One region of the Agrobacterium sp. NPDC090283 genome, then DNA from elsewhere that is predicted to be linked to it. Evidence: predicted binding sites of a transcription regulator. Region 1 holds the regulator's gene; the other holds the start of a gene.
What was found. The regulator LexA, encoded in region 1, represses DNA repair genes until DNA is damaged. The targets are predictions, from matches to a motif close to TGTTCNNNNTGTGTTCNG.

Region 1 (4,158 bases):
GTGGCGTCAGGCATTCTGCTCACGGTCATCATGACCGCAAACGTCATCGTCCGCTATCTATCGACATCCGGCGGTCTGGATTTTGCGGAAGAACTGCCGACCATGCTGTTTCCATGGTTCATCGTCGCCGGCATTACCCTTGCGGCGCAGAACGGCGCGCATATGGCAGTGGAGTGGATCTATGACAAGTTCGACGAACGCGGCAAGGTGGGCGTTCTGCTGTTTGCCAATCTCGTGACGGTCGCAAGCTTCGTCATTCTCGCGCAACAGGCGCTTGTCGTCGCCGAGATCGCCGGCGCAGAAATCAGCCCCGTCCTGCAACTGCCCAACAGCATCGGCTATTATTCCATCGCCTTCGGCGCGGCATTGGTCTCCGTCACGACCGCAACAGCGAGCCTGCGCATTCTCTCCGGCGGCTGGCATGCCCGCCCGCACGGCGCAACCGAGGAGATGCCGCTATGACCATCGTGATGATCATTGCATTTTGTATTCTCATGATGATTGCGGTTCCGGTCGGCTACGCCCTGATCATCTCTGCGGGTGTCGCCGTGCTGTGGAACGGTTACGTGCCGCTTTCGATCGTGGCGCAGCAGGTTTACGACCAGACGCAGTCTTTTCCGATGCTGGCGCTGCCGTTCTTCATGCTCGCCGGCACGCTGATGCTCGGCGGCAAACTCGGAACCCAGCTTCTGGAACTCGCCTCCAAGGCCATGCAGCGCTGGCGCGGCGGCCCGCTTTCCACGACGGTCATTTCTTCGGTCGTGTTCGGCGGCGTTTCCGGCTCGGCGGTCGCCAATGCGAGTGCGCTCGGTTCGGTGCTCATTCCATGGCAGAAACGCCAAGGCTACCCTGCCCCCCTCTGTGCGGCCAACAATGCCACCTCGGCGGTCATCGACGTGCTTATCCCACCGTCGATCCCGATGATCCTCTATTCGCTGGTCAGCGGTGTCAGCATCGCCAATCTGTTCATAGCCGGCATTCTGCCGGGCCTGCTCATGGCAGTGGGCTTCATCTTCGTCTGCTGGGCCATCGCTGTGCGGCGGGGCTATGCCGTGCGTGACGAAAGTATCCGCAAGCGCGATCTGGCGCTCCTTGCATTCCGCAGCCTGCCGGCAATCCTTCTGCCGATCCTGATCATCCTCGGCCTGCGCTTCGGCTTTGCAACGCCGACGGAAGTCGCCGTTCTTTCTGTCGTCTATTCGCTCGTGCTCAGCATCTTCTTTTATCGCGATCTGACGTGGAAACGTTTCTGCGACAATTTCGTCGAGGCGGGCTCGGCAACCGGCGTCGTCATGCTGGTCATCATGGGCAGTGCGGCGGTAGGCTGGGTCCTCACCTTCGATCAGGCTCCCCAGCATTTCGCCACCTGGGTGGCGGAGAATATCTCCAACCCGATCCTGATCATTCTCATGATGAACATCCTGATGCTGATCATCGGGATGCCGCTCGATCTGCCGCCGTCGATCCTGCTTCTCGGACCGATCTTCGTGCCGCTTGCGGATATGATCGGGCTCGACCGGGTGCAGCTCGGCATGATGATGGTCATCAATCTCGGTATCGGGCTCTATACGCCACCGATCGGCACCACGCTCTTCATCTCGTCCTCCATCGCCAGAGCGCCGCTCGGCGCGACGACGAGGGAATTGTGGCCGTTCTTCACCATGGCGATGCTGCTTCTCATCGCGGTCAGCTTCATTCCTGCGCTCACGATCTACTGACACTCAGCCCGCAGCAAAATGGCAACGGAAACCATCGGCCGATTCTCCCCGGCCGATGGTTTTGGCGTTCGAGACACCTCGCTTAAGTAATCAAATCCGCTTTGTTCACGGTTTCGACGATCAAATCACCATCTGCGATACACCCTTCACGAAATTTTAGGGGATTGCGGAACACATATGGAACATATAGTGTTCGTTCTGTATTTGTTTCGCGACTTCAACGACGATTCTCAAGGGTGTTTTCCTCATGCTCACGCGCAAACAGCAGGAATTGCTTCTCTTCATTCATGAAAGAATGAAAGAGTCCGGCGTGCCGCCCTCCTTCGATGAAATGAAGGACGCACTCGATCTTGCCTCCAAATCCGGCATCCACCGGCTCATCACCGCGCTCGAGGAGCGCGGCTTTATTCGCCGGCTACCTAACAGGGCACGAGCGCTGGAAGTGATCAAATTGCCGGAGGCCTACACGCCGGGTGCGAGGCCGCAGCGCGGCTTTTCGCCCAGCGTCATCGAAGGCAGCCTCGGCAAGCCGAAGACGCCGGAACCGGCCCCTGCCCCCAAGGCGCCAGCCAATGATCTCGGCGGCGCCGTCACCGTGCCGGTCATGGGCCGCATCGCCGCCGGCGTGCCGATTTCCGCCATCCAGAACAACACCCACGATGTGGCCGTGCCGGTCGACATGCTGGGTTCGGGCGAACATTATGCTCTTGAGGTCAAGGGCGACTCGATGATCGAGGCCGGCATTTTTGATGGCGATACCGTCATCATCCGCAACGGCAACACCGCCAATCCGGGCGATATCGTCGTCGCGCTGGTGGATGATGAAGAAGCGACCCTGAAGCGTTTCCGCCGCAAGGGAGCTTCCATCGCTCTGGAAGCGGCCAATCCCGCCTATGAGACCCGTATTTTCGGACCGGACCGGGTGAAAATCCAGGGCAAGCTGGTTGGGCTGATCCGCCGTTATCATTAATTGACGGCGCCTTTTTTTCGGTGGGAGCGTCATCGGGAAAGATGACGCTCCCTTTGAAGCATCGCGGTTTGCTTTCTGGAACAATGCGGCTTTGCCGAAGTAAAGAGAAATCGTCCAGCGGATCGGCGCGTCTTTTGTCATGAAGGATGGTTCCGGATTCATGCCAGATGTTTTCGTTGTGCTGCAGGAAAGGGCAAAGAGGCGGCTGGTTGAATTCAAGGAAATGAGCACCCTTCATCTCCTTGAGCGAGGATGCAGGTTGCAAATCGCGTCGCCATATGTCTCGCCGTCATCTCCAGGTGGTGACGTGGATGCGCCTCTTTTTCCCTGACCTCACCTTCCCATCCATCAATGCCGCTTATGGGAGCCATGGATTATTTGCAATATTCCAAGGCCCATCCGCCGTTATAGAAATGCGCGTCATATCGGGGAGCACGTCATGTACGATCTTTATATTGCCAACAAGAACTATTCCTCATGGTCGCTGCGGCCGTGGGTATTGATGCGCACGCTCGGCATCGCCTTCGATGAAAAACTCGTTCCCTTCGGCGAAGGCGTTTCCTTCTCCACCTTCTCTCCGACCGGCAAGGTACCCTGCCTTGTCGATGAGGGAGTGACGGTTTGGGAATCGCTGTCGATCGCCGAATATCTGGCGGAGCGACACCAGGGCGTCTGGGCGAGCGACAAGCAGGCAAGGGCCTGGTCTCGTTCGGCGGCGAGCGAAATGCATGCGGGCTTTTCTTCGCTGCGCAATCTATATCCCATGTCGGTCGGCATTCGCGTAAAACCGAAGGGTGGCGACACCGGGCTTGCGGCCGATATAAAGCGCATCGATGCGCTGTGGAGCGAAGGTCTCGCGAAATTCGGCGGGCCTTATCTTGCGGGCCAGAAATTCACGGCGGTCGATGCCTTCTTCTGCCCGGTGGCCTTTCGTTTCCAGAGCTATGGGGCGGAACTTTCGCCCGCGGCAAAAGCCTATTGCGACCGGCTGCTTGCCCTTCCCGCCATGCGCGAATGGTACGAGGCCGGACTGAAGGAGACATGGCGCGACGCGGCGCATGAAGAGGAAATCGCCGGGATCGGCGACGTGACCGCGGATTTGCGCATAAGGGCCTGACGATCCATGCTGGCGGCACTTTATTGCGGCGCCGCCAGCAACCGGGTCACGGCATCAGGCAGGTCGTGTTCAAAATGGCCGCTTTTCCAGTCGTAATAGCGATGTTCGCTCCAGGGCCTGTCCATTCCGGCGATTGCGGCGCCCAACCTGCCGACCACCCCTGCCTGATCGCTGTCTGCGAAGTCCAGCTCCAGCGAACCGATCCGTCGCAAAATATCGCGATTCAACAGGAGCGCGCCCGAGCGGCATTGGGAGAAGGAGGTTCTGCGGGAAACGATGACGATATCGGCGATATCGCAGGCCTTTCCGGCAAAGCGACCGTCTTCCAGAACGATGATCCATTCGCCGCTTCC
Region 2 (4,158 bases), on a different contig from region 1:
CACCTGGCGCATGACGGCAAGCAGATGCTCTTCCGGATGTGCCAGAAGTACCGCATCCTCATTGGCCTGCGGCGCCTGTTTGCGGTCCAGCCGCTCGAAATTCGGGTGTTCGAGCGCGATGTTCAGCGACCGCAGGCGATCCGGCCGCTCGGGGTGGCCGGATGGCGTGATATGCTCCAGGAAGATCGGATGTTCGTATAAACGCGTCGCCATGCTTTTCCTCCCGAAGAAAGTGTGTTCAGGCGCGCTGCGGCAGAAGCGGATAACCGGCCATCACGGCGCGGCCGGCCAGCGCCGCGAGCACGGCCTTCAGCGCATCGCCCGGAATGAAGGCGAGCGAACCCATGAAGGCCTTTTCGAAACCGAGCCCGACGACCACCGCCAGATAGGTGATGCCGAAGGCATAAAGCACGACCACGCCGCCGATCAGGCTGGCGACGAAGAAACCGATACCCTGCGCCAGTGCCGACTGACCGCGATGGACGAATTTTTCCGAGAGGAAACCGGTCACGAAAACGGCTGCGATCCAGCCGATCAGGAAGCCCGTCGTCGGCGTGGTGAAGATCGAAAGACCGCCGCGCCCGCCAGAAAGCACCGGCAGGCCGATGGCTGCGATCAGGATCGTCAGCAGAACCGCAAGCGTGCCGCGTTTCGCGCCCAGCACGACGCCGGCCAGCATGACGCCGAGCGATTGCGCGGTGATGGGCACCGGAATGAAACCGAGCGTGATCGGCGGCAGAAGCCCGAGTGCGATGATGATGGCGGAAAACAGCGAAATCAGCACAAGGTCGCGGGTCGTCATGGCGCTTAAAACTCCGGATGGTTATCTGGTCGTCAGCTTTGGCCTCTGAAACCGCGCGCGTCAATGGCGTCGGCAATGGCATCGGCATCCTTCAACGTCATAATGACCAGCGGTACGATGATGGTGGCCATCCGCACCGGCAGGCCGCGCGCCCGATGCGCATCGCGCACCGCATGGTAACGGTTGACGATCTCAGGCACGAAGCGCACCACCAGTCCGACCGAGAGCCCGATATCGGCCGCCTTCACCAGCCCCAGCCTTTCCAGCGGGGCGGCGGCAAGCGCGATCTCGTCCATGAACTCTGAAATGCTGACGGTGATGGTGACGGCGGTGGCGAGGAGCGCCAGCGCCGTCAGCCGCAGAAGATTGACGCTGGCATCGTGGGCCGGAAGCAGGAGATAGCTGAAGCCGGCGACGAGAAAGATGGTCAGCATCACCGGGCGCAGCCGCAGGCCGATCTCCCGGATGGGCAGCCGCGTCCCGCGCAGGATGGCGGCGGCGAGAACCACGGCACATCCGAGAAGCAGCAGATCGCGGGTGAGGAACAGCGCAATGCTGAAACCCGTAAGCGTCAGGAGCTTGAGGCGCGGCGAAACGCGGTAGAGCCAGCCCGTGCCTTCAACGTGCAGCGATTTCATCGCGAGACCACCTCCAGATAATGCGCGACGGCCTCATCGGGGGCGGCATCTGCAATCAGGGCACCCTCATGGAAAACCAGCACGCGGTCGAAACCTTGAAGCAGCGGCAGGTCGTGGGTGATGACGATCAGCGTCTGCGACAGCGCCGCCATGGTTTTCTCGACGATGGTGCGGTTCTTGAGATCGAGCTGGTTGGTCGGCTCATCGAGAATGAGGATTTGCGGTTCCGTGACCAGCAGGGCCGCCAGCGCCGCAAGCTGCAGCTCGCCGCCGGAAAGTTCATGGGCGCGCCGCTCCTCCAGATGCGAGATGCCCAGCCGGGCGAGAACGGTCTTCACCCGGCTTTCGGTTTCCGCCTTGCCGAGACCGAGCCGCTTGAGGCCGAAGGCGACATCGTCGCGTACGATCGGCAGGATGATCTGGTTCTGCGGGTTCTGGAAGATGAAACCCACCGCCCGCAACACCGCCTTGGCATCCGTCACGGTATCGAGACCGTTGATCGACACCTTGCCCCCGCTCGGCTTGGTCAGCCCGTTGATCAGCCGTGCAAAGGTGGTCTTGCCCGAACCGTTGAGGCCGATCACGCCGATGCGCCGTTCTGTCATGGTGAGAGACAGGGGCTGCAAGGCTTGCCGGCCTTCGAAGGCCACGCCGGCAAAGTCGAAACGGATTTCCAAGTTTTTCATGCTCTCTCGCATAATCCACGGCATCGATTTTTCCTAGCACCAAGCGCTCCCTTTCCGTCATTCCGGCCTTGAGCCGGAATCCAGCCAGCCCAAGTCCGTGGGCTGAAAGGGGGGGGCGTCACACGGACGCGTGCCGGCTGGGTACCGGCTCAAGGCCGGTATGAAGGGGAACAGTGGGTGTGGACCACGCACGTTACCAACAGAAAGAAAAGAACAAAAAAAGAACATTGCAATCCTGAAAAAGCCGTTCTACCTTTCCCTCCATGACGATCAAGGTTTCGAACGAAGCGGCAAGGCGGATTTTTCTGGCGCGGCAGGGGCTTTCCTCTCCGCCCGGCAAGGCGCTTTCCAAGGACGGGCTGCTGCGGCTCATCACTGACCTCGGCTTCGTGCAGGTGGACAGCATCGGCACGGTGGAGCGCGCTCACCACCAGATCATCTTTTCCCGCAACCAGACCTACAGGCGCGGCCACCTGACAACGCTGCTGGAAAAGGACCGCGCGCTCTTCGAACACTGGACGCATGACGCCTCCATCCTGCCGACGGAATTTTATCCCTATTGGAAACATCGCTTCCGCCGCCGCGAGCCGATCATTCAGGAGCGCTGGCGCAAATGGCATGGCGAGGGCTTCGATGCGGCTTTCGGCGAAACGCTGGAGCGCATTGCGGTAAGCGGACCGGTTCTGGCGCGGGAGCTGAAGGAGGAGGGGCACCAGTCCGGCGGCTGGTGGAACTGGCACCCGTCCAAGACCGCGCTTGAATATCTCTGGCACACCGGCAAGCTCGCAATCTCCGGCCGCGTGAATTTCCAGAAGGTCTATGATCTCGCCGAACGGGTCATTCCCGGCGAGCATCACGAAACCGAAGTGGAGCATGCCGAATTTGTCGACTGGGCCTGCCGCGAGGCGCTGAAGCGGCTTGGTTTTGCCACCCACGGCGAAATCGCCGCCTTTTTCGACCTCGTTACCCCGCAGGAGGCGAGGGACTGGGTCAAAAGCCATCGCGACGAGCTCTGCGAGGTCTCGCTTCTTGCAAGCGACGGCGACACTGCCCGCCCGTCTTTTGCCTTCGCCGATTTCACCGCCGACCTGAGCGATGTACCGGAACCCACCGCCCGCGTCCGGGTCTTGAGCCCCTTCGACCCGCTGCTGCGCGACCGCAATCGCACGGAGCGGCTATTCGGCTTTTATTATCGCATCGAGGTCTTCGTGCCGGAGCCGAAACGGCAATATGGCTATTATGTCTTTCCGCTTCTGGAGGGCGACCGGCTGATCGGCCGTATCGACATGAAGGCGGAGCGCAAGGGCGGCACGCTGGATGTTCGTCGTCTCTGGCTGGAGCCGGGTGTACGCGCCTCGGCTGGACGGCTGGAGAAGCTCGACGCGGAACTGATGAGGCTGGCGAAGTTTACCGGGGTGGAGAGCGTGAATTATCTGGAGGGCTGGCGGGAGGAGAATTGAGGTTTTCCGCACGGATGAGTGTGAGACAGGTGCCTGCCAGACGCAAGGTTACCGATCCGCGATGCCGCAGTGTCGCGGCTTGTTTCTTCTCCCCGCCGGGGAGAAGGTGGCCCGAAGGGTCGGATGAGGGGGTGACGCTAGCGATATGCGGAGAGCTTGCCCCCTCATCCCGCTGCCGCGGACTTCTCCCCGGCGGGGAGAAGAAAAATGCCGCACCCGCTCGCCCCATAATTGCGCTTTGACGCTGGACCAGTGCGCTTTGACGCTGGACTAGCGCTCAAAATCACCCGATATCCGTCGCCGAAATCTTGATGCCGAAGCCTTCAAGCCCGACATAATGCCGCTCGCGCGTGGTCATCAGCTTTATGGAGCTGATGCCGAGATCCTTCAGGATCTGCGCGCCAAGGCCGATTTCCAGCCATTCATTCTCGCGCGAACGGGCCTGGGCATGCGCCTCGTCCGGGTCGCGCGCCTTGCGGCGTCCGGCTACCTGGCCGACGCCGACGGAACCCTCGCGCAGATAAACGATGACGCCGCGGCCTTCCTCGGCGATCTTCTGCATATAGTGCCGC

Region 2: a site for LexA is predicted at 2,336-2,353, ahead of ACIQUH_RS24335 (energy-coupling factor ABC transporter ATP-binding protein). Genes of this name have one in related genera too.

The regions. Positions count from the first base shown of each region.
Region 1 is NZ_JBIVYG010000001.1:539,163-543,320, reverse strand. Features, by position in the region: gene ACIQUH_RS02695 (TRAP transporter small permease) at 1-462, shown strand, start outside; gene ACIQUH_RS02690 (TRAP transporter large permease subunit) at 459-1,718, shown strand; gene lexA (transcriptional repressor LexA) at 1,966-2,688, shown strand; gene ACIQUH_RS02680 (glutathione S-transferase family protein) at 3,128-3,805, shown strand; gene ACIQUH_RS02675 (ComEC/Rec2 family competence protein) at 3,826-4,158, opposite strand, start outside.
Region 2 is NZ_JBIVYG010000022.1:40,276-44,433, reverse strand. Features, by position in the region: gene ACIQUH_RS24350 (histone deacetylase family protein) at 1-213, opposite strand, end outside; gene ACIQUH_RS24345 (biotin transporter BioY) at 239-802, opposite strand; gene ACIQUH_RS24340 (CbiQ family ECF transporter T component) at 835-1,440, opposite strand; gene ACIQUH_RS24335 (energy-coupling factor ABC transporter ATP-binding protein) at 1,437-2,117, opposite strand; gene ACIQUH_RS24330 (winged helix-turn-helix domain-containing protein) at 2,390-3,586, shown strand; gene ribB (3,4-dihydroxy-2-butanone-4-phosphate synthase) at 3,870-4,158, opposite strand, start outside.